2 regions of the Pseudonocardia phyllosphaerae genome follow, and region 2 is predicted to be linked to the other one. Evidence: predicted binding sites of a transcription regulator. Region 2 holds the regulator's gene; the other holds the start of a gene.
What was found. Region 2 encodes LexA, which represses DNA repair genes until DNA is damaged. Its sites were predicted from a motif close to CGAACACGTGTTCG; they were not measured.
Positions count from the first base shown of each region.

Region 1 (12,095 bases), on a different contig from region 2:
CTCGCCTCCCACCTGCTTCCCCTGCTCCTGACGCGTCCACCCCGGATCCCGCGGGTTCGGCTCCGGACGGTCCAGGCCGTGCCGCGCCAGCAGCGGCGCCACCCGCTTGGCGAGGCCGGCGCGGTAGTCGCGGCCGGCGTAGGCACCCCGGCGGTAGAGCTGTTCGTAGCGCGGGACCAGGGCCGGGTACTGCCGGGCCAGCCAGGCCAGGAACCACTCGCGGGCCCCGGGGCGCAGGTGCAGTGCCAGCACCGTCGCCCGGGTCGCACCGGCCGCGGCGATCTCGGCGAGCAGGGCGTCCAGGGCCTCGTCGGAGTCGGTGAGCCACGGCAGCACCGGAGCCACCATCACCCCGCACGGCAGCCCGGCGTCGGTGATCCGGCGGACGAGGTCGAGCCGCGCCCTCGGGCTGGGGGTGCCGGGTTCGAGGTGGGCCTGCAGCTCCCGGTCGAGCAGCGCGACCGACACCCCGGTGCCGACCCGGACGTCCGCGTTCGCCGCGGCGAGCTCGGGCAGATCGCGGGTCAGCACGGTGCCCTTGGTGAGGATCGAGAACGGGGTCCCGGACCGGGCCAGCGCGGAGATCACCCCGGGCATGAGCCGGTAGCGGCCCTCGGCGCGCTGGTACGGGTCGGTGTTGGTACCCATCGCGACGTGCTCGCGCCGCCACGACGGCCGGGCCAGCTCCCGTTCCAGCACGCGGGCCACGTTGACCTTGACCACGATCCGGGAGTCGAAGTCCTCCCCCGCGTCGAGGTCGAGGTAGGTGTGGGTGTTGCGGGCGAAGCAGTTGTGGCTCACCACGCCCGCGGCGACGAAGTCCCCGGTGCCGGTGGTGATGTCGTACATCGGGCGGATCTCGCCGGTGTCGGTCACCGACACCACCTGCGGGCCGCCGTCGGGTGGTTCCTCGACCAGGGACCCGGCGACGTCGCGCACCCGGCCGACGGCGGGATCGGCGATCGCGACGAGCCGGAGCTGCTCGGCCGCTCCGCCGAGCACCCGCAGGGCACGCGCGCCGGGGACACCGGCCCGCGTCGTCGGTTCGGAGGCGACCCGGAACCCCAGCCGCCGCAGCGCGTCCACCGTCGCGCGGGTGAGCACCGGGTCCACCGGCACGAGCCGCAGGACCCCCGCGGTGACCTCGCCGCACGCGTCGGCGACACCGCCGAGGAACCCCGCCGACCAGCCGGGTGTCGGCTGCTCCGGCCAGGCCGTCGGCGTACCGGAGGGCGCACCAGCCCCGACCGTGACCCGCGACGGCGACCCGGCCAGCAGGTGGTGCGCGCGGGCGAGCGCCTCCATCTCCACCCATGCCGACGGGAACGGCTCCGCGGACACCCGGGAGCGCACCGCATCGGCCCGGACCAGGCCGCACAGGTAGCCCTCGGGCCAGCCGGGCGAGTGCGGACCACCCGGCTCCGAGGCGATGGGCATGCCCGCCGCCCCGGGCCCGACGAGTGCGGTGCCGGGCCGCAGGTGCGGGCGCCGGGCCGAGGACCGGCAGCGCCCGGGCCGCACGTGCGCCCAGCCGTCAGGGGTCAGGAACCGGTGCTCGGAGGAGGCGTGCACGACGGTGCCGTCGCTCAGCGCGACCCGCTGCGCACGCCGCCGGGTGGACCAGTGCGCGAGCACCGGGGTGCGCACCCAGCGCCGCCTGCCGGACCGCCCGTCGGGCACGGTGCCGAGCACCTCGTCGCCGGGGCGCAGCTCGGCGATGGGACACGACCGCCCGTCGGCGGTGAGCACCGGGGTCTCCGCTGCAAGACAGTAGGTACAGGCATGGGAACAGCCCCGGTACGGGTTGACCGTCCACCCGAACGGCACCGGCGAGGACGGCCCCACCCGGTTCAGCGCCGACCGGGCCTCGACCTCGTGGAACACCGTCCCGGCGAACTCCGGCGTGCGCACCGAGCGCAGCAGCCCGCGCATGCCGGGCAGCGCCTCGGCACCGCCGATCCCGTCGAGACCCACCTGCTGTCCGCTCCATCGCACTCCGACAGTCGAACACAAGTTCGAACCATCGGCAAGGCGCGAACGGAGCAACCTGTCGTCGCCGGGTGACACCCTCCGGGCGAACGGCCCCCGGGACCCGCCCCGGACCTTGCGAGGATGCGGGGATGCACCCGGACGACCCCCGCCGCGCCCGCACCGCCCCCGGTGGCGACGCGCGCTCCCCCGGTCGGCGTGCGGCACATCGGCACGACGCCCCGGCCGCCGCGCGGCCGTCGCCGGAGCCCGCCGCGGCCCCGGTCCCCACCGGACGTCGCGCAGCCCGCCGCGCCGCGGAACGCGACGGCCACACCGCTCCCGTCGCCGGCCCCCACACCGTCCACCCGTCCCCGGAGCACACGTCCCCGGCACACGCGGTCCCTGAGCACGCGACCCCGGAGCCGGCGCACTCCTCGGCCCCGGCCGGGCCGCCGCCCGACCACACCGGCCACGGCCACGGGCACGGGCACGGACCCGCCACCCCGGCCGGGCACCGGGTCCGCAAGCTCCTGTTCGCGCTGCTCGTCCCCTGCGGCCTCGCGACGCTGGTCGGCGTCGTGCTGCTGTGGCCGGGCGCCGCGCCGATCCCGTCGCTGCCGCCGACGCAGACGGTCCATGCCGACGTCACCGCGGTCCAGGTCGCCGACTGCTCACCGGGGTCGGGCGACCGGGGCTGCACCGGGGTGACGGTCGCGATGTCCGACGGTCCGCGCGCCGGACGCGACCTGGTGCAGCTGGTGCCGGTGGAGCCGTCGACGCCACGGTTCGCCGTCGGCGACCCGGTGGTGCTGTCCTGGTCCGGCGGCAATCCCGACGAGGCCGGGTCCTACCAGCTCAGCGACTTCCAGCGCGGTCCGGCGCTGGCCTGGCTGGCGGGTGCGTTCGCGCTGGCCGTGGTGCTGCTGGGCCGGCTGCGCGGGGTCGCGGCGCTGGTGGGACTGCTGCTCAGCTTCGTGGTGCTGCTGTGGTTCGTGCTGCCGTCGATCCTGTCCGGGCACGCACCGCTCGCCGTCGCCGTCACCGGCTCCTGCCTGATCATGTTCGCGGTGCTGTACCTGACGCACGGGTTCAACGCCCGCACCTCGTGCGCGGTGCTCGGCACGCTGGCGTCGCTGGCACTGATCGGGCTGCTCGGATGGGTCTTCTCCGCCGCGGCCCGGCTGACCGGGCTGGACGACACGACGTCGAACCTGATCGGGACGCTCGGCTCGGTCCCGATCGACACCCGCGGCCTGGTGCTGGCCGGGCTGGTGATCGGCGCGCTCGGCGTGCTCGACGACGTCACCGTCACCCAGGCCGCCGCCGTCTGGGAGCTCGGCTCGGCCAACCACCGGCTCGGCGCCCGCGAGCTCTACGCGGCCGGCATGCGGATCGGGCGCGACCACGTCGCGTCTGCGGTGAACACCCTGGTCCTGGCCTACGCCGGCGCCGCGCTGCCACTGATGCTGCTGTTCACGGTGTCGTCGACGAACTTCACATCCGTGCTGACGAGCCAGGACGTCGCCACCGAGATCGTGCGGACGCTGGTGGGCAGCATCGGGCTGGTCGCCTCGGTGCCGGTGACGACCGGGCTGGCCGCGCTGGTCGTGGCGCGCGGGAAGCCGGAGGCGCCCGCCGGTGCGGGAGCGCGAGCCTAGGCGGGGGCGCGGGCGAGCAGCCGGGCCCCGCCGTCGCCCTCGTGGTGCTCGATGATCTCCAGCCCGGCGAAGGCGCGGGCCAGCTCGCCGGGCTCGGCGCGGAACCGGCCGCCGGAGTCGCCGACCTCGGACAGCACGGTGACCACCAGCAGCCCGCCGGGGGCGAGCGCGTCGCGCAGCGCAGGGTAGAGCGCCGGGTCGCGGAAGCGCTGGCAGACGACGACGTCGTAGCGGCTCTCCTCGGCCGGGAACCCGGCGTCGAGGTCGGCCTCCACCCACCGCACCCGCACCTCCCGGCCGGCGGCGAGCTCCGCGCCGGCCGCGAGGCCGGCCGGAGACACGTCGACGGCGACGACGTCGAGTCCGTGCTCGGCCAGCCACACCGCGACGCTGCCGCGTCCGCAGGCCACGTCGAGTGCGCGCCCGGTGGCGGGCAGCAGGTCGAGGCGCCCGCGCAGCGCGTCCGGCGGCTGCGGGGTCCCGGCGCCGAGCGCGGCGTGCTTGGTGTCCCAGCGCTCGCGGTCCTGCTCGGCCATCAGCCCGCGAGAGCCGCGACGACGGCGTCGACGCATCCGTCGAGCGGCACGTCCTGCTGCTCGCCGGAGGCCAGGTCCTTCAGCCCGGCCGTCCCGTTCTCGATGTCGCGCTCCCCCAGGACGAGCGCGAAGCGCGCCCCGGACCGGTCGGCGGACTTCATGGCTCCCTTGAGGCCGCGCCCGCCGTAGGAGAGGTCGACGCGGATCCCGGCCGCGCGCAGCTGCGCGGCGAGCACGACGAGCCGGCGTTGCGCGGCGTCGCCCAGCGGCACGCCGTAGACCTCGGCGCGGGCGGTCGACCAGGGCTGCACGCCCTCGACCTGGCAGGCCAGCAGCGTCCGGTCGACGCCGATGCCGAACCCGACGCCGGACAGCTCGGCCCCGCCGAGGGTGGCCATCAGGCCGTCGTAGCGGCCGCCCCCGCCGATCCCGGACTGGGCGCCGAGTCCGTCGTGGACGAACTCGAAGGTGGTCTTGGTGTAGTAGTCCAGGCCGCGCACCATGCGCGGGTTCGGCGTGTAGGCGATGCCGAGGTCGTCGAGGTGGGCCAGCACGCGGGCGTGGTGGTCGGCGGCGGCGTCGGACAGGTGGTCCATCAGCAGCGGCGCGTCGGCCATCGCGGCGCGGACCTCGGGGCGCTTGTCGTCGAGCACGCGCAGCGGGTTGATCGCGGCGCGCTCGCGGGTGGCCTCGTCGAGGTCGAGCCCGGCGAGGAACTCCTGCAGCCGCTCGCGGTAGGCGGGGCGGCAGTCGGCGTCGCCGAGGGAGGTGATCTCGAGGCGGTAGCCGGTCAGGCCGAGGGCCTTGAACCCCTCGTCGGCGACGGCGATGACCTCGGCGTCCAGCGCCGGGTCGTCGATCCCGATGGCCTCGACGCCGACCTGCTGCAGCTGCCGGTAGCGCCCGGCCTGCGGGCGTTCGTAACGGAAGAACGGGCCGGTGTAGCGCAGCTTGACCGGCAGGCCCTGCTTGTCCAGGTTGTGCTCGATGACCGAGCGGACGACGCCCGCGGTGCCCTCGGGACGCAGCGTCACCGACCGCTCGCCGCGGTCGGCGAAGGTGTACATCTCCTTGGAGACGACGTCGGTGGACTCCCCGACGCCGCGGGCGTACAGCCCGGTGTCCTCGAAGACCGGCAGCTCGATGTGCCCGTACCCGGCGTGAGCTGCGGCTCCGGCCAGAGTGTCACGGACGTGGGTGAAGCCCGCCGAGTCCGGAGGCAGGTACTCCGGGATGCCCTTCGGCGCGGCGAACGGCTCGGGCCTGCGGGCCCGGCCGTCGGCCCGCGGCTCGCCGGCGGTCTCGGTGGTGCTCACGGTGGGTGCACGTCCTTTCGGTACGGGTCGTCCCCAGCGTAGAACCGGCGTCTCTCAGCTTTCCTCTCAGGTCGCCCCGCTACCCTCCGGCGCAACGCGATGTACGACGCGTGGTGATCGACCAGGGAGCGACGAGGACGTGGCGACGAACCAGCAGCGCCGGGAGGCGGCGAAGCGCAAGCTCGAGGCGCAGCAGAAGCACCGGGCCGAACGCGAGGCGAGGCGGAAGAAGGTGACCGCGATCGCGTCGATCGCGACCGTGGTCGTCGTGGTGATCGCCGTGGTCGCCGTGTTCCTGCTGCGCGACGCGTGGAGCGGGCCCGACGAGTCGCAGGCCGCCGCGCCCCCGGACGCCACCCCCACCGCCGGGACCTGCACCTATTCCCCGGGCGAGGCCGCCGCGAAGCCCGTGCAGCCCCCGGCGGACGGGCCGGCACAGACGACCGGCACCGCGAAGGTCGCGCTCAGCACCAGCGCCGGGCCGATCGACCTGACGCTGGACCGGGCGAAGGCGCCGTGCGCGGTGAACAGCTTCCTGAACCTGACGAAGCAGAAGTACTTCGACGGCACGTCCTGCCACCGGCTCACGACGACGCCGGGCCTGCAGGTCCTGCAGTGCGGTGACCCGACCGGGCAGGGCACCGGCGGGCCGGGCTACAGCTTCGCCGACGAGGTCGCACCGGACCAGAAGTACCAGCGCGGTGTCCTGGCGATGGCGAACGCGGGCCCGAACACCAACGGCAGCCAGTTCTTCATGATCTACGGCGACGCGCAGCTGCCGCCGCAGTACACGGTGTTCGGCACGATCGGCGCCGCGGGCCTGAAGACCGTCGACGGTGTGGCCAAGGCCGGGGTCGCCGGCGGCGGTCAGGACGGCACCCCCGCGAAGCCGGTGAAGATCACCACGGCTGCCGCGAGCTGACCCGGCCCACCACCCGCCGCGCGGCCTCGGCAGCTCGAGCGGCCCTGCTGCACCGGCAGGCAGCACGGCAGGCACGGCAGGCACGGAGTGTCCTCGCCCGCGAAGTGCCTCACCAACTGAGACGTCTCTCCGGAATGCCGTGCCGCCGGGCAGCCGTGCCGCCGGAATGTCTCAGCAGGTGAGGTACTTCGCGCCCACCCCCATCGCCGAGCCACACGGAGTTGCCGTCGCCGGGGGTGCGGCGGGCGGTTCGATCTCGCCCCGGCCGCGCGAAGCCGGTGGCCGATGGCCGGTTCAGGCCGCGCTGGTGACCCGGTAGACGTCGTAGACGCCCTCGATGTTGCGCACCGCCTGCAGCAGGTGCCCGAGGTGCTTCGGGTCGCCCATCTCGAAGGAGAAACGGGACACCGCGACCCGGTCGCGCGAGGTCGTCGTCGACGCGGACAGGATGTTGACCTTCTCGTCGGCGAGGACCTTGGTGACGTCGGAGAGCAGCCGGTGCCGGTCGAGCGCCTCGACCTGGATCGCGACGAGGAACACCGACTCCGGCGACACCGACCAGGTGACGTCGACGAGGCGCTCCTCGCGGGTGTTGAGGTCCCCGGCGTTGGTGCAGTCGGTGCGGTGCACGCTGATCCCGCCACCGCGGGTGACGAACCCGAGGATCTCGTCGCCGGGCACCGGGGTGCAGCAGCGGGCGAGCTTGACGTAGAGGTCACCCATCGCGTTGCCGTCGTGGTCCTGCACGACGACGCCGGCGTTCCCGGACGGCTTGCGGTGCCGGACGGTGGACAGCGTGGCCCGCTCGGCCAGCTCCTCCTCGGCCTCCTCCTCGCCGCCGAACCAGGCGACGAGCCGCTGCACGACGTGCTGGGCGCTGGCCTGGTGCTCGCCGACGGCGGCGTAGAGCGCGGAGACGTCGCCGTAGTGCATCTCGCGGGCCAGCGCGGACATCGCGTCGCCGGAGATCAGGCGCTGCAGCGGCATCCCGGTGCGACGCGCCTCGCGGGTGATGGCCTCCTTGCCCTCGTCGACGGCCTCCTCACGGCGTTCCTTGGCGAACCACTGCTTGATCTTCGCCTTGGCGCGCGGGGACTTCGCGATCTGGAGCCAGTCCCGCGACGGGCCCGCGGTGTCGGCCTTGGAGGTGAAGATCTCGACGACGTCGCCGGAGACCAGCTCCCGCTCCAGCGCGACGAGCTTGCCGTTCACCCGCGAGCCGATACAGCGGTGCCCGACCTCGGTGTGCACCGAGTAGGCCAGGTCGATCGGGGTGGAACCGGTGGGCAGAGTGACGACGTCGCCCTTGGGCGTGAAGACGAAGATCTCCCGCGCCGCCAGGTCGAAACGCAGCGAGTCGAGGAACTCGCCGGGGTCGGCGGCCTCGCGCTGCCAGTCGAGCAGCTGGCGCATCCACGCCATCTCCTCGACCTCGACCTCCTTGTCCGCGAGCGCGCGGACCTCCTTGTAGCGCCAGTGCGCGGCGATGCCGTACTCGGCGGTGCGGTGCATCGCGTGCGTGCGGATCTGCACCTCGAGCGGCTTGCCGTCCGGGCCGATCACGGTGGTGTGCAGCGACTGGTAGACGCCGAACCGCGGCTGGGCGATGTAGTCCTTGAACCGGCCCGGCATCGGCTGCCACAGCGCGTGCACCATGCCGATCGCGGCATAGCAGTCCCGGACCTCGTCGACCAGGACGCGGACGCCGACGAGGTCGTGGATGTCGTCGAAGTCGCGGCCCTTGACGATCATCTTGCGGTAGATCGAGTAGTAGTGCTTGGGCCGTCCCTGCACGGTGGCGTTGATCCGCGCCGAGTCGAGCTGGTGGGTCACCTCGTCGATGACCTGGCGCAGGTAGGTGTCGCGCGACGGTGCCCGGTCGGCGACCAGCCGCACGATCTCCTGGTACTTCTTGGGCTGCAGGATCGCGAACGACAGGTCCTCCAGCTCCAGCTTCACCGTGGCCATGCCGAGCCGGTGCGCGAGCGGGGCGAACACCTCGAGGGTCTCGTTCGCCTTCTTGACCTGCTTCTCCGGGCGCAGGAAGCGCATGGTGCGCATGTTGTGCAGCCGGTCGGCGAGCTTGATGACCAGCACGCGGGGGTCGCGGGCCATCGCGACGACCATCTTGCGGATCGTCTCGGCCTCCGCGGCGGAGCCGAACTCGACCTTGTCGAGCTTGGTGACGCCGTCGACGAGGTGGGCGACCTCGTCGCCGAACTCGGCCCGCAGCCGTTCCAGGGAGTAGTCGGTGTCCTCGACGGTGTCGTGCAGCAGCGCCGCGACCAGCGTCGTGGTGTCCATGCCCAGCTCGGCCAGGATCGTGGAGACGGCGAGCGGGTGGGTGATGTAGGGGTCCCCGGACTTGCGGGTCTGGGTCTCGTGCTTCTCCTCGGCGACGTCGTAGGCGCGCTGGAGCAGCACGAGGTCGGCCTTGGGGTGCAGCGAGCGGTGCACCGCGGCGAGCGGCTCCAGCACCGGCTTGACGATCGCGACCCGCTGCGGGGTCATCCGCCGTGCGATCCGCGCCCGGACCCGCCGGGTCGCCGACGGGCGGGCGGGCTCGTCGTCGGCGGGCGTCATGGGGCGGGTGGCGGGGTGCCCGTCCGCGGGGACGGCGCCGCCCTCGCTCGTGGACCGATCACCGATCGTCCGGTCGACCTCGGTCACCGCACCTCCTGCTCGAGCCGGTACTGCGGAATCCGCCCAGGATAGTCGCCCCGGCGCCACGAGGAGAGCCCGCGTCCGGCCGGCGCCCGCGCGAGCGCCGACCGGGCCCGGTCACGCGCTGAGCAGCGCGTCCACCCGGATACCGTCGAGGGCGTCGCGGCCGCGCAGGGCGGTGATCTCCAGCAGCGTCCCGAAACCGACGATCTCGGCGCCGGCCTCGGTCAGCAGCGCGCACGTCGCGGCGGCGGTGCCGCCGGTGGCCAGGACGTCGTCGACGACGTAGACCGGCGTGCCCGGCTCCACGATCCCGGCGGGCAGCTCCAGGGTGGCGCTGCCGTACTCCAGGTCGTAGCTGCGCGATGCGGCCACCACCGGCAGCTTGCCCTCCTTGCGGACCGGGACGGTGCCGATCCCGGCGACGACCGCCGCGGCAGCACCGAACAGGAACCCGCGGGCCTCGACACCGGCGACGAGCTCCGCCTGCCCGGTGCGGGCGGCGAGCTCGGCGGCCACGGTGGCCAGGGCCTCGCCGTCGGCCAGGACCGGGGTGATGTCCCGGAACAGCACGCCCGGCTGCGGGTGGTCGGGCACCGACCGGATCCGCTCGGCGACGACGCGCAGCAGGTCCTCGGCGGACTCGCCGTCGACGCCGGGGCCGGGGCGGATCCCGTCGACGTTCGGCTCCTCGGCGGTGCTCACCGGCGACGCCGTCCGCTCTTGCCGGTCGGGCGGGCACCCGGCCGGGGTGCGGCCGGGGCCGTGCTCGACGGCTGGGACCCGCCGACGGACGCGAACGTCTCGGTCGGCGCCTCGTCACCGCTGCTGTCCCCGGCGCTGCCGCCGGTGCCCTCCCCGGTGTCCGCGGACTCCGGGGGCGCCTCGCCGTTGTGCACAGCGGCGGTGCGGGCGCGCCGCGCCGCAACCTTGCGGGCCTGCTCACGGATCCGCGGGTCGCGCTCCTTGAGGTCGACCAGCAGCGGCGTCGCCAGCAGCAGCGAGGACACGACACCGGTCAGCATGCCGACGAGCTGCACGAGCGCCAGGTCGGCCAGGGTGCCGACGCCGAGCAGCCCGACACCGATCACGAGCAGGCCGATGACCGGCAGGATCGCGATCAGCGAGGTGTTCAGCGACCGCATCAGGGTCTGGTTCAGCGCCAGGTTCGCGGCCTCGGCGTAGGTCCGGCGGGTCAGCTTGAGCAGCCCGCGGGTGTTCTCCCGGACCTTGTCGAACACCACGACGGAGTCGTAGAGGGAGAACCCGAGGATCGTCAGCAGGCCGATCACCGTCGACGGCGTGACCTCCAGCCCGATCAGCGAGTACACGCCTGCGGTGACGACGATGTCGTTGATCAGCGCGACCAGCGCGGCGATCGCCATGGCGCGTTCGAAGTAGAGCGCGAGGAACAGCGTCACCAGCACGAGGAAGACCGCGAGCGCGATCAGCGCCTGGTTGGTGATCTCCCCGCCCCAGGTGCCGGACACCTGCGAGTCGCTGACGGCGGCCTGGCTCGGCTTCCCGTCGGACCCGAGCGGCTGGAGCTGTTCGAACAGCTGCTGCTTGAGCGGGACGAGCTGCTCGGGGCTCAGCGGCTCCGAGCGCAGCAGGATCGACGCCGCGTCACCGGAGCCGACGGACTGCACCGTCTCCGGCCCGGACCCGACGACCTGTGTGTAGACCTGCTCGACCTGCTGGGTGCTGATCGTGCCGCGGGCGCCCTCGGCCGGCATCTGGATCTGCGACCCGCCGGTGAAGTCGATGCCGAGGTTGAAGCCCCGGATCAGCAGCGACAGCAGGCAGACCAGGATCAGCGCGGCGAAGCCGATGTACCAGATCTTGCGGCGGCCGACGATGTCGGTGGACGCGGTGCCCGTGGTGAGACGCGTCCAGGCGGACGTCCGCTCGGGGGCGGTCATTCTCCTGCTCCCTTCCCGGAGGTGGTCCGCTTCCGGCCGGGTCTCGGGGCCTCCCGGCGCTGCCGGGCCCCGATCCTCTCGACGGCGGCGAGCCCGGACAGCCCCGGCTTCCCGAGGGACTTCGACCGCGAGATCAGCACGACCAGCGGGTAGGTCACCAGGAACACGACCACGAGGTCGAGCACGGTGGACATGCCGAGGGTGAAGGCGAACCCGCGGACCTCGCCGACGGCGAGGACGTAGAGGACGGCGGCCGCGAGGAAGCTGACGGCGTCGGCGGTGAGGATCGTGCGCCGTGCCCGCTCCCAGGACCGCGGGACGGCGGAGCGGAACGTCCGGCCGTCGCGCATCTCGTCCTTCAACCGTTCGAAGAAGATCACGAACGAGTCGGCGGTGATGCCGATGGAGATGATGAAGCCCGCGACACCGGCGAGGTCCAGGGTGAAGCCGAGCCAGCGGCCGAGCAGGATCAGCACGCCGTAGACGACGACACCGGACAGTGCCAGCGACAGGATCGTCAGCACGCCCAGCAGCCGGTAGTAGAACAGGCAGTAGACGAACACCAGCGCCAGCCCGACTGCGCCCGCGATCAGACCGGCCTCCAGCGACGCGAGGCCGAGCGAGGCCGACACCGTCTGGGCGGTGCCGGAGTCGAACGACAGCGGCAGCGAGCCGTAGCGCAGGGTCTGCGCGAGGTCCTGGGCGCGTTCCTGGTTGAACTGGCCCTCGATGGAGGTGGGGCCGAAGATCGGCTGGTTGATCGTCGGTGCCGACACGACCTCGCCGTCGAGGACGAACGCGGTCGCCTTGCCGACGTTCTTGGTCGTGAAGTCGCCCCAGCGCTGTGCGGCCTCGGGCTTGAACTCCAGGCTGACGACGTAGCCGGCGCCCTGCTGCTTCTGTCCCGCCTGGGCGCTGGCGATCTCTGTGCCCTCGATCAGGGCCGGCTTCATGATGAACTTCTGCGTCTTGTCCTGGCTGCACGCGACCAGCGGCTTGGCCGGGTCGTCGTAGCCCTGCAGCGGGTCCGGGGCGCTGCAGTCCAGTGCGGCGAGGGCCTTGGCCTGCGTCGGGCCGTCGGTGGCCTGGCGGGTCTTGCGCAGCTC
Region 1 is NZ_JBKGXS010000004.1:267,540-279,634, forward strand. Features, by position in the region: gene ACLE50_RS11705 (intein-containing Rv2578c family radical SAM protein) at 1-1,995, opposite strand, end outside; gene ACLE50_RS11710 (YibE/F family protein) at 2,121-3,629, shown strand; gene ACLE50_RS11715 (class I SAM-dependent methyltransferase) at 3,626-4,165, opposite strand; gene hisS (histidine--tRNA ligase) at 4,165-5,400, opposite strand; gene ACLE50_RS11725 (peptidylprolyl isomerase) at 5,621-6,403, shown strand; gene ACLE50_RS11730 (RelA/SpoT family protein) at 6,698-8,986, opposite strand; gene ACLE50_RS11735 (adenine phosphoribosyltransferase) at 9,185-9,697, opposite strand; gene secF (protein translocase subunit SecF) at 9,769-10,989, opposite strand; gene secD (protein translocase subunit SecD) at 10,986-12,095, opposite strand, start outside.
Region 1: the regulator LexA is predicted to act here: its motif matches at 2,005-2,018, upstream of ACLE50_RS11705 (intein-containing Rv2578c family radical SAM protein).

Region 2 (12,095 bases):
CGGTGGTGGCGGTCGCGGTGTTCGGGCCTCTGCCGGCCGCTGTCGTACCGGCGGCGGCCGTGCCGGCCCCGATGGTGCTGCCGGCCGCGGTGGGCACCGGTGCGGCGGCCGCGCCGCAACCCGGCTGCACCGTCGACGACTCCCGGCTCGACGAGCTGTCCGGCCTGGTCGTGGACCCGTCCGGTACCCAGGGGTACCGCGCGATCGTCGACGGCGGGGGTACGGCCCGGGTGTTCTCGGTCGACCCGCGCAGCTGCGCGGTCACCGGTGAGCGGACCGTGCCGGTCCCGGTGACCGACGTGGAGGACCTCGCGCTCGGGCCGGACGGCACGCTCTGGCTCGCCGACACCGGCGACAACGCCGTCCGCCGTGCCACGGTGCGGCTGGTCGGGCTGCCGGTCTCCGGCCCTCCGCGGGTCTACGACCTGCGTTACCCGGACGGCCCGCGCGACGCCGAGGCCCTGGTGGTCTCCGACGACGGCGTACCGCTGATCGTCGACAAGACCACCGGCGCCGCGGGGGTGTACCGGACGGCGGGTCCGCTGACCGCATCCGGTCGCGCCGGGAGCGCGCCGGTGCCGCTGGTCCGCGCCGCGGAGGTCGTGCTGCCCTGGTCGGAGACCGGTGGCGGTCCGCTCGGCGTCGCGGGCAGCCGTACGGTCACCGGTGGCGCGCTGTCACCGCGGGGTGCGTCCGGCCGGGTGGTCGGGCTGCGGACCTACACCGACGCGTGGCTGTTCCGGCTGCCTGCCGAGGGGCCGGCGACGGCGGACGCGCTGGTCACGGCGCTGCGTGGGGCGCCGACGCCGGTGCCACTGCCCGACGAGCCGCAGGGGGAGGCGCTCGCCCTGGATGCTCGCGGGACGCTGCACTCGGGCGGCGAGGAGCGCGGGCTCGAGCACGCGGCGATCCGGACGGTGCCCGGGGCGGTGGCCGTGGCGACCGGACCGGGCGCACCGGTGCTCGCCCAGCCGCCTGCCGCACCGGACGTCGCCGTCTCCGGCTGGTCCGCGGCCACGACCGGGGTCGCGGCCGTCACGGCGGTGGCGCTGGCCGGGATCGCCGCCATGCTGGCGCAGACGTGGTTCCGGACGCGCCGTACCCGCCCGCCCCGCTGACCGGGGGCTCAGAGCCGGCGCAGGACCGCCACGACCCGTCCGAGGATCGACGCGTCGTCGCCCGGGATGGGCTCGTAGGCGTCGTTCGCCGGCATCAGCCAGATGTGACCGTCCTTGCGGCGGAACGTCTTCACCGTCGCCTCGCCGTCGATCATCGCCGCGACGACCTCGCCCTGCTCGGCCACGGGCTGCTGCCGGACGACCACCCAGTCGCCGTCGGTGATGGCGGCGTTCACCATCGAGTCGCCCTTGACGTTGAGCAGGAAGAGGGTGCCCTCGCCGACGATCTCGCGGGGGAGTGGGAACACGTCCTGCACGGCCTGCTCGGCCAGGATCGGCCCGCCGGCCGCGATGTCACCGATGAGCGGGACGAACGCCGGCGCAGGGTGCTCGGACCGCGACGCCTCGGTGTCTGCCGAGCCGTCTGCGGAGCCGGTGTCGGGGCTGCGCACGTCGACCGCACGCGTGCGGTTCGGGTCGCGCCGCAGGAAGCCCTTGCGCTCCAGGGTCCGCAGCTGGTGGTGCACCGACGACGTGGAGGTCAGTCCCACCGCGTCGCCGATCTCGCGGACGCTCGGCGGGTAGCCGTAGCGCTCGACCCACTCGCGGATGACCTTCAGGACCTTCCGCTGCCGCGGGGTCAGCTTCGCGAGGTCCGGGTCGTGGAGCTGCCGGACCTCCGCCGACACGGCCCCCCGGGCCTCTGCGGACACGGCCCCGGCGGGCCCGCCGCGGGACCCGCCTGCCTCGTCGCCTGCCATGGAACTTCGCCTCCTCAGGTGTACCGCCTCGAACACTAGCGGTAAACGGCCCGAGCGCCAAACATTCGTTCGAACGGTGTACCGGCGTGTCGTGCCACGGTACCGGCTCCGGTGGTACAACATCGCACGAGCGTTCGATCGAACACCGGTTCGATCGATCATGTGGCCACTCCGGCCGGGGGTTCCGTACGCGGGGTCCCGGCCGGGGTGCCGCCCGCGGAGACCGGAGGTTCCGATCGGGTCCGCGGGTGCTCCCACCAGCGGAGACGTCATTCCTGTCGGTGGGCGCTGCTACACAGCTCGCACGCTCGTTCGACGACCCCGGGGAAGGGTCGCCGGCCGGGCCCACGTCGACGCCCGGCCGGGCGACCGACGGCGACACGGCCGCCCGTCCCCGGGCGGCGGCCGGAGACCAGCAGGAGGAGACATGCCGGAGCTCGAGGTGAGTCGGTGGGCCGGTGGCCGGTCCGCGGAGCGGGTCGCCGGTCGGCGCACACGAGCACGGGTGCGGCCGTGCGGCGGGGCCGCCGGCCGTGCGGGCCGTGGCCTCGCCGCGCAGCGGGCGTCCACCGGGCTGCGCTCGGTGAGCTGCCCGGACGCGCCCGTCGCGGCGCCGTGGGGCGTGCCGCGGACCGCCGGGCCGGCGCCGGGTGTGCCTGCGTCGCAGGTCCCCGAGGGGGCGTCGCAGGGGCGGGGTGCGGTTGTCACCCCGCTGCGTCCGGTGCCGCCCCGGCGTCCGCTCGGTTCGGACCGGCACCCCGCGGGCCGTGCGCTGCACGCGTCGCGTGCCGATGGCTCGGCGGGCGTGGCCGTCCCGGCGGTGCCGGTGGGGCCACCGGTGCTGCGTGCGGTGCGACCGGCCGGGCGGGCCTGTGTGGCGCGGCCGCGCCTGCGTCCGGTGTCGCGGCGGGCGGCCGGCCGCGGTGAGCGGGTCCTGGTCGGGGTGGCGACCGCGCTGGCCTCGGCCACGGCTGTCGTCGTGCTCGGCCTGCTCGGCGACTCCGCGCACGGCTGGAACACCGCCGCGGCGCACGACGTGCCGGGTGCGCCCGCGGCGAGCGTGCTCGACGGTCGCTGAGGCGCTGCGGGCCGCTGCCGGGGCCGTGCCCGGGCCTCTCGCAGGCGGCGCGCGGGGCCGCGACACGCCGGTGCCGCCCGGCGCGGTCGTGCCGCATGTCCCCGACGGGGGACGCCGCCCGGCGCGACCGGACGCGGACGTCCGGCGGTCGGTCCGGCGGGGCCTCCCGGTCTGATCAGCGGATATGCACGTGTCCATGATCGACCGGGCCCGGCCGGGCCTCGGACACGGTGTGCGAGGCTGCTCCGCACGATCGGGCGAAGCCGTGATGTGGGGTTGCCCGGCGATGGTGGCCCCTACATGTGGGGGTTACAGTGGTGTCGTTCGCCCAGAGATGGGGAGTGGACCACGCAACAGACCGGTGACCGGTCGCCGTCGGGGAAAGGGGTGCGCGCGCTGTGAAGTGCCCGTTCTGCCGCTGCCCGGACTCCCGCGTCATCGACTCGCGGACCACCGAGGACGGGACCTGCACCCGCCGTCGCCGGTCCTGCACCTCCTGCCAGCGGCGGTTCACCACGGTCGAGGAGGCCGTGCTCGCCGTCGTCAAGCGCAGCGGGGTGACCGAACCCTTCAGCCGGCACAAGGTCGTCGGCGGGGTGCGGCGCGCGTGCCAGGGCAGGCCGGTCGACGAGGACGACCTGCAGCAGCTCGCGCACAAGGTCGAGGAGGCGGTGCGCGCCAACGGTGCGGCCGAGATCCCCAGCCACGAGGTCGGCCTGGCGATCCTGGGCCCGCTGCGGGAGCTCGACGAGGTCGCCTACCTGAGGTTCGCGAGCGTCTACCGGTCGTTCTCGTCCATCGAGGACTTCGAGAAGGAGATCGCCGACCTGCGTTCGGCGGCTGCCGGGGAAGCAGCCGACGACGAGGCCGGCCCACCCGACGGCTGACCGTGGCCCCGCCCGCCGTGCGTGACGCACCCGCGGGCGAGGTCACACGAGCAGGACGGGGGAGCGGGTGGCGCACGTCGCCGCCCGTCGTCCGCGCACCCCAGCGCGCGGACACAACACGACATGTCGGATGTGCGGAGGAAGTTCATGACCGAGACCGTCGGGGGCCCGACCACCGGAGCGGACGGCGCGGACGCGCCGGCGAAGACCGCGCGCAACCGGGGCAAGGCCGGCGCCAAGCGCCGCGGCCTGCCCGTGCAGCGCGTCTTCACCACCGAGGGCGTCCACCCCTACGACGAGGTGGAGTGGGAGCGCCGCGACGTCGTCATGACGAACTGGCGCGACGGGACGGTCAACTTCGAGCAGCGCGGCGTGGAGTTCCCGTCGTCCTGGTCGGTGAACGCCACCAACATCGTCACCAGCAAGTACTTCCGCGGCGCCGTGGGCAGCGCAACCCGCGAGTCGAGCCTGCGTCAGCTGATCGACCGGGTCGTCGGCACCTACCGCCGAGCCGGTATCGAGCACGGCTACTTCGCCACCGAGGCCGACGCCGAGATCTTCGACCATGAGCTCACCTGGATGCTGCTGCACCAGGTGTTCAGCTTCAACTCGCCGGTGTGGTTCAACGTCGGCACCGCCAGCCCGCAGCAGGTCAGCGCCTGCTTCATCCTCTCGGTCGACGACACCATGGAGTCGATCCTGAACTGGTATCGCGAGGAGGGCCTGATCTTCAAGGGCGGCTCCGGTGCCGGCCTGAACCTGTCCCGCATCCGGTCGTCGAAGGAGCTGCTGTCCTCCGGCGGCACCGCCTCGGGCCCGGTCTCGTTCATGCGCGGTGCCGACGCGTCCGCGGGCACCATCAAGTCCGGTGGCGCCACCCGGCGCGCGGCGAAGATGGTCGTGCTCGACGTCGACCACCCCGACATCGAGGAGTTCGTCGAGACCAAGGCCCAGGAGGAGGCGAAGATCCGCGTCCTGCGCGACGCGGGCTTCGACATGGACCTGGGCGGCTCCGACATCACCTCGGTGCAGTACCAGAACGCGAACAACTCGGTCCGCGTGAACGACGAGTTCATGCGCTCGGTCGAGGAGGGCACCGAGTTCGGGCTGCGCGCCCGGATGACCGGTGAGGTCATCGACCGCATCGACGGCCGCAAGCTGTTCCGGGAGATCGCCACCGCCGCCTGGAACTGCGCCGACCCCGGCATCCAGTACGACGGCACGATCAACGACTGGCACACCTGCCCGGAGTCCGGGCGGATCAGCGCGTCGAACCCGTGCTCGGAGTACATGCACCTGGACAACTCCAGCTGCAACCTGGCCTCGCTGAACCTGCTGAAGTTCCTCGACGCCGACGACACGTTCGACGCCGAGACCTTCGCGAAGGCCGTCGAGCTGATCATCACCGCGATGGACATCTCCATCTGCTTCGCGGACTTCCCGACCGACCCGATCGCGGACACCACGCGGAAGTTCCGCCAGCTGGGCATCGGCTACGCCAACCTGGGCGCGCTGCTCATGGCGACCGGGCACGCGTACGACTCCGAGGGCGGCCGTGCCCTGGCAGGCGCCATCACCTCGCTGATGACCGGTGCCGCCTACAAGCGCTCCGCCGAGCTCGCCGGTGTCGTCGGCCCCTACGAGGGCTACGCCCGCAACGCCGAGGCCCACCAGCGGGTCATCCGCAAGCACGCCGCGGCGAACGACCAGATCCGGCACTACGCCGCGTCGGCGCCGATCCAGACCCTGGCCACCCAGGTCTGGAAGCAGTGCCAGCAGATCGGCGACGCCGAGGGCTGGCGCAACGCGCAGGCCTCGGTGCTGGCGCCCACCGGCACCATCGGCCTGATGATGGACTGCGACACGACCGGCATCGAGCCGGACCTGGCGCTGGTCAAGTTCAAGAAGCTGGTCGGCGGCGGCTCCATGCAGATCGTCAACCAGTCCGTGCGCCGCGCGCTGGACAACCTCGGTTACCCGGCCGAGCAGGCCGAGGCGATCGTCGAGTACGTCGCCGAGTACGGCCACGTCGTCGACGCGCCGGGCATGAAGCCCGAGCACTACGAGGTGTTCGACTGCGCCATGGGGGAGCGGTCGATCGCCCCGATGGGCCACGTCCGCATGATGGCCGCCGCGCAGCCGTTCCTGTCCGGTGCGATCTCCAAGACGGTGAACATGCCCGAGCGGGCCACCGTCGAGGACGTCGAGCGGATCTACCTCGAGGGCTGGCGGCTCGGCCTGAAGGCGCTCGCGATCTACCGCGACAACTGCAAGGTCGGCCAGCCGCTGTCGGCGGGCAAGGGCGGCTCCGGTGAGAAGACGGCCGCCGACGGTGCCGAGCCGGAGAAGCAGGTCGTCGTCGAGCAGCGCCCGGTCCGCAAGCGGCTGCCCAAGAAGCGCCCGAGCCAGACCGTGTCGTTCACCGTCGGCGGGGCCGAGGGCTACCTGACCGCCGGGTCCTACCCCGACGACGGCCTCGGCGAGATCTTCGTGAAGCTCGGCAAGCAGGGCTCCACGCTCGCCGGTGTCATGGACGCCTTCTCCATGTCGATATCGGTCGGCCTGCAGTACGGCATCCCGCTGGAGTTCTACGTCTCGAAGTTCTCCAACCTGCGCTTCGAGCCGGCGGGGATGACCGACGACCCGGACGTCCGGATCGCCACCTCGGTGCTGGACTACCTGTTCCGGCGCCTGGCGCTCGACCACCTGCCGTACGAGAAGCGGGCCCAGCTGGGCATCTTCTCCGCCGACGAGCGGACCGCCCAGGTCGCCAACGACTACGCCGGTTCCGAGAGCCTCGACATGGAGGAGTTCCGCTCGACGGTCCCGTCCACCGAGGAGAAGCACGAGGAGGCCGGCGTCGCCCCGGCCCCGGTCGAGGTCGGCAGCTCCACCGAGCTGCTCGAGCTCCGGCTGGGCAAGGCCGCGGACGCTCCGCTGTGCATGACCTGCGGGACGAAGATGCGCCCGTCCGGGTCCTGCTACCTCTGCGAGGGCTGCGGCTCCACCAGCGGCTGCAGCTGACCCACGCGCGACGCCACGGGGCGGTACCGGATCTCCGGTGCCGCCCCGTCGGCGTCGCGGGGCCGGCCCGGCGAGCCGGCGGCGTGGCACCCCGGTCCCGGTGAGGCTAGGTGGCCGACACCGGGCCCGGCAGCTGCACCGGCGCCGGGCAGCGCAGCAGCTGACGCCACTGCTCGGGGCTCCACCGGGCCGGTTCGGTGGAGCCCAGGAACTCCTCCAGCACCCCCACGAACCGGGCCGGGTCGGTGTGGAACGGGAAGTGCCCGGCGTCGTCGAACACCTCCAGCCGGCTGCCCGGCATGGCCCGGTGCGCGGTCCAGGCGTGTTCCACCGGCACGACGGCGTCGCGGGCGCCCCAGACCAGCAGCGTCGGCATCCCCCGGGTCAGGTAGCAGCGGTCGAGCATCGTCACGACCTGCCCGCGCCAGTCGACGACGGCCCGCAGGGTCCGGATGAACGCCGCCCGCGACGTCGCGTCCGGCAGCGCGTCGACGACCCGCAGCAGGTCCACCGCGTCCTGGCCGAGGTCGGTGCCCAGCAGCCGCAGCGTCTCGACGACCAGCCCGGTCTGCCATCGCACCCCGGGCAGCCGCAGGGCCGCGAGCAGCGCCTGGGCACCGGGGAGGCTGACCGCCCGCAGCAGCGCGGTCACCTCCGGTCCCGCCCCTCCGGAGTCGACGAGCACGAGCCGCTCGGTGCGTTCGGGGAACTGGTAGGCGAACTGCATCGCGACACCGCCGCCGAGCGAGTGCCCCACCAGCGTCGCCCGGCCGATGCCGAGCACACCGAGCAGGTCGCGGATGCCGTTGGCGTAGGCGGCCACGGAGTAGTCGGCGCGCGGCTTGTCGGAGTGCCCGTGCCCGAGCAGGTCCGGCGCGATGACCAGGTGGCCGCGGGCCAGCGCCGGGATCACCGCCTCCCAGGTCGCCGAGCTGTCCCCGATCCCGTGCACCAGGACCACGGCCTCCCCGGCCCCGGCCACCCGGAACGCGCGCCGGTAGCCGTGCACGGTCCGGAACCGCAGGTCGGAGCCGCGCTGCGGCACGACCCCCAGGCGGTCCGAGACCCGCCTGCTCCGGGGCTCGCGGACGGTCATCGCACGGACGGTAGGGGGATCCGGTTACCCCGGTGTTGCGCCGTAGGGTCGCCGGGTGACCGATCGCTACCAGCTGGTCCCGGCGTCGTACGTCCTGTTGCTGCGCCCGGCGCAGCCGGGTGGGCCGGATGCCGAGGAGGTCCTGCTCCAGCTCCGCGCGAACACCGGCTTCATGGACGGCCACTGGGCCGCCGCCGCGGCCGGGCACGTCGAGGCGGGGGAGGGCGCGGTCGCCGCCGCCGTGCGCGAGGCCGCCGAGGAGATCGGCGTGACCGTCGACCCGGCCGACCTGGTCCCGCTGACCGCGGTGCACCGCACCCTCGCCACCGGCGACCCGCTCGACGAGCGCGTCGACTTCTTCTTCACCTGCCGGCGCTGGACCGGCGAGCCGCACACGAGGGAACCCGACCGCAGCGCAGGACTGGACTGGTTCCCGCTCGACGCGCTGCCGGCCGAGACCGTGCCGCACGAGCGGGCCGTGCTCGAGGCGCTGCTCGCCGAGCGTCGCGGCGGCGCGGACGTCGCTGCCGTGCGCACCTACGGCTACTGAGCAGCGGCCGACGCCGCCGAGCAACGGGCTACTCCGGCTCCACCAGGCAGATCTCGGTCGTCACGTCGGGGAGGTCCTCGGGATCGTCGGCGGGGTCCATCGAGTAGTGCAGGACCCAGTCGACCTCGTAGTCGTCACGCGGGACGCCGGGCGGGGCGAAGTTGACCCACTCGCCGGTGCGGGGCAGGACCCGGAACCACCGGATCTGCGACGGCTGCTGGCCGATCCGTACCAGGGCCGGGACCAGGTCGGTGGCGGTGCTCGTCGGGTCGGTCGGAGTCGGGCTGCTCATCCCGGCCGATTCTGGCGGGCCACACCGGACGGAGGCCACCCCCGGTTCCGGCGCGTGCCGCGGCGGCCCGGCCCGCGCGCTCAGCCCGCGGTGAACCGGGCCGACTCGATCAGTCCCTCCACGGCGTCGGGCGGGACCCGGAATGAACGTCCGAACCTGACCGCCGGTAGCTCCCCGGAGTGCACCAGCCGGTACACCGTCATCCGGGAGACGCGCATCCGCTCGGCCACCTCGGCCACGGTGAGGAACGGCGCATCCTGCCCGGGGCGTTGTTCCGGAATGCCGGTACCCATCGTGTGCGCCCTCCCCTGCCGGCGCCGCCGCGGCGGTCACCGACCCCTCTCGTCACGTCCGTCGAACCCTCGGCCGGTGCGCACCGTCCGGGACGCGGAGGTGAGTACGACCGATCGTTGCGCGGTGACGTTAGCGGAGACCGCACCACCCTCCGGGGGGTCGAGCTGTCCCCGGATCGGATGGAGTGTCCGACTGTGATCGGCGCAGCGTGACCATTCCGACGTCGACGGTGGCGGAGCGTGCGGTTGTGGGCAACCGGGCAACAGGCGGGCCGCGCAGCTGGACACCCCGGCCGCCGGACACCCCGGCCGCCGGACACCCCGGCCGCCGGACACCCGCACGGCCGGGCGGGCGGTCCGGGCGCGCAACCCGGACATCAGGTGCCCGAACGGCCGAACCGCTTCCCGCCCCGCGGACGAACACCCTGTACCGCACCGGATCCCGGAGAGGACTGCAGATGGTCGATCCGCCCCGGCCGATCCCCGGCCCGATCGCCGTGCCATTGGATGCCGAGCCCGAACCGACCGACCGTGACCTCGCCCCGGCCCGGTTCGTCGACTCCGACGCCCCGGCCGTCCTGGCGTTCGCGGAACGCGCCTGCGGCGGGGCCGCCGCAGCGGAGCGCGCCACCCCTGTTGCTCGCGCCGTGGCCGTGTTCGACGCCGTGCGCGACGGCGTCCGTTACGACCCGACCCGGATCACCACCGACCCGGACGCCTACCGGGCGAGCCGGGTCGCGGCCGCGTCGTCGCACTGGTGCGTGCCGAAGGCGGTCCTGCTGACCGCCGCGGCGCGCGCCGCCGGGATCCCGGCCCGGCTCGGCTTCTCCGACGTCCGTAACCACCCCGGCGTCCGCAACAACCCCGGCGTCCGCAACAACCCCGGCGTCCGCGACCACCCCGGCGCCACGCCGCTGCGCGAGCAGCCTGGCGAGCAGGAGCTGTTCTTCTGGCACGGCTGGGTCGCGCTGTGGCTGGACGGCCGGTGGGTGCGGGCCACCCCCGCGTTCGACGCCGAGCAGTGCGCCCGCGCCGGCGTCGACCCGGTCCCGTTCGACGGCCGCGCCGACGCCCTCGTCCACACCCGCGAGGGCACCGGCGAGCATCTCCCGAGCCACGAGCGCGACCGCGGCACGTTCCACGACCTACCGCTCGACGACGTCGTCGCGACCTTCAGGGAGCGCTACGGCGAAACCGTGTTCACCGGCTGAACGATCCGGGTCATCTACGATTCACCTGCGCCGTCCGTGTCCGCTGCGTGATCGCATCACTCGTACGGGTGACCCTCCGACGGTGGAGTGATCATCTACACCCCGCGACCCGCGCGCCGGGTCGCGACACGCCGTGCACGGCGCACACGGTCGACGTGTCGGGCTGGCCGGTCGTCGCCCGATACGGCAGAGTGGACCCACATTCGCTCCCCGACCCGCGGAGGCCCACCGCAGAATCTGCCACATGCGCCACAGCAGCCCCATGTGACACACGCAACCGACGCCGACAGTCGCGAGGACGTAGGGGAAGACGATCCTCGTCGACGTAGCGGAGGTAGCAGTGAGCACACGCGGGGTGGTTTTCGTCCACTCGTCGCCGACTGCGGTCTGTCCGCACGTCGAGTGGGCGTTGTCCGGTGTCCTCGGCACACGGGTGTCCCTCGAATGGTCCCCGCAGCCGGTGGCGTCCGGGCAGATGCGGGCCGAGTGCTCGTGGGTCGGGCCGTCCGGTAGCGGCGGCGCGCTCGCGGGAGCACTGCGGGCCTGGTCGATGCTGCGGTTCGAGGTGACCGAGGAGCCCGGCCCCGGGGTCGACGGCGAGCGGTTCATGCATGTCCCGGGCCTCGGCATGTGGACCGGGCGTACCAGCGCCAACGGTGACGTCGTCGTGGGCGAGGACCAGCTGCGCACCGTCATGGCCGAGTCCGGTGGCTCGGGCCTGTCCCGGCGCATCGACCAGCTCCTGGGCACCGCCTGGGACGACGAGCTGGAGACGTTCCGCTTCGCCGGTGACGGCGCGCCGGTGACCTGGCTGCACCAGGTCGGCTGACCGACCGGCAGACTGGGGTCGTGCACGGAGCAGAACAGTGAGCGCCCGCGCGTGGGCGCTCGTCGCGGTCCTGCTGGTCGCCGTGGGGATCGTCGCCGGCGTCGGCTGGAAGTCCGCGTACTCCGCTCCGAGCGGGACGACGACCGCCGCCGCACCGCCGGGACTGCCCGCCACCGGAGCCGGCAACCAGAACGTCGTGCTGAGCGCCGACGCGGCCGCGCACCCCGCCGCCACCCTGGTGCGCGACCGTATGCAGCTCTACTTCAACGCGATCAACACGCGTGACCACGCGACCTGGTCGCAGGTCGTCGACCCGGAGCGGGTGGTGAAGCAGAGCCGCGAGGAGTGGCTCGCCGGCGTCGGGACCACTCAGGACGGCACCATCCGGATCGACCGCATCGACCCCGACGAGGGCGGGGGAGTGCTGGCGCTGGTGCGCTTCGTCAGCACCCAGGACCCGAAGAGCGGGCCGCCGGGGCTGCAGGTCGGGCGGATCTGCTGGTACGCGACCTACCCGATGGCCGGCTCGCCGCCGCGGATCCGCGCAGGCGACACCGCGTCGATGTCGACCGCCGGGCCCTGCTGACCGGAACCGCGCGACCCCGCGAACGCCGAACCCGGCGAACGCCGAACCCGTGAACGACGACGGCGGGGCCGGCGCACTCCGCGGAGCGCGCCGACCCCGCCGGGTCGGAGAAGGCCTCAGGCCTTGGTGAACAGCAGCGAGGCGTTGTGCCCGCCGAAACCGAACGAGTTGTTCAGCGCCGCGTCCACCGTGGTCTTGCGGGGCTCCCCGGCGACCACGTCGAGCTCCACCTTCGGATCCTTGTCGACGAGATTCCGGGTGGCCGGGATGACGTCGTCGCGCACCGACAGCAGCGCGATGATCCCCTCGACCGCCCCGGCCCCGCCGACCAGGTGCCCGAGCGCCGACTTCGGCGCGGTGAGCACCGGGT
Region 2 is NZ_JBKGXS010000014.1:62,925-75,019, forward strand. Features, by position in the region: gene ACLE50_RS21850 (SdiA-regulated/phytase-like domain-containing protein) at 60-1,118, shown strand; gene lexA (transcriptional repressor LexA) at 1,127-1,879, opposite strand; gene ACLE50_RS21860 (hypothetical protein) at 2,307-2,957, shown strand; gene nrdR (transcriptional regulator NrdR) at 3,356-3,844, shown strand; gene ACLE50_RS21870 (vitamin B12-dependent ribonucleotide reductase) at 3,992-6,868, shown strand; gene ACLE50_RS21875 (alpha/beta fold hydrolase) at 6,975-7,964, opposite strand; gene ACLE50_RS21880 (NUDIX domain-containing protein) at 8,020-8,514, shown strand; gene ACLE50_RS21885 (hypothetical protein) at 8,543-8,806, opposite strand; gene ACLE50_RS21890 (helix-turn-helix domain-containing protein) at 8,887-9,099, opposite strand; gene ACLE50_RS21895 (transglutaminase-like domain-containing protein) at 9,558-10,310, shown strand; gene ACLE50_RS21900 (DUF3145 domain-containing protein) at 10,651-11,139, shown strand; gene ACLE50_RS21905 (hypothetical protein) at 11,177-11,725, shown strand; gene ACLE50_RS21910 (beta-ketoacyl-[acyl-carrier-protein] synthase family protein) at 11,842-12,095, opposite strand, start outside.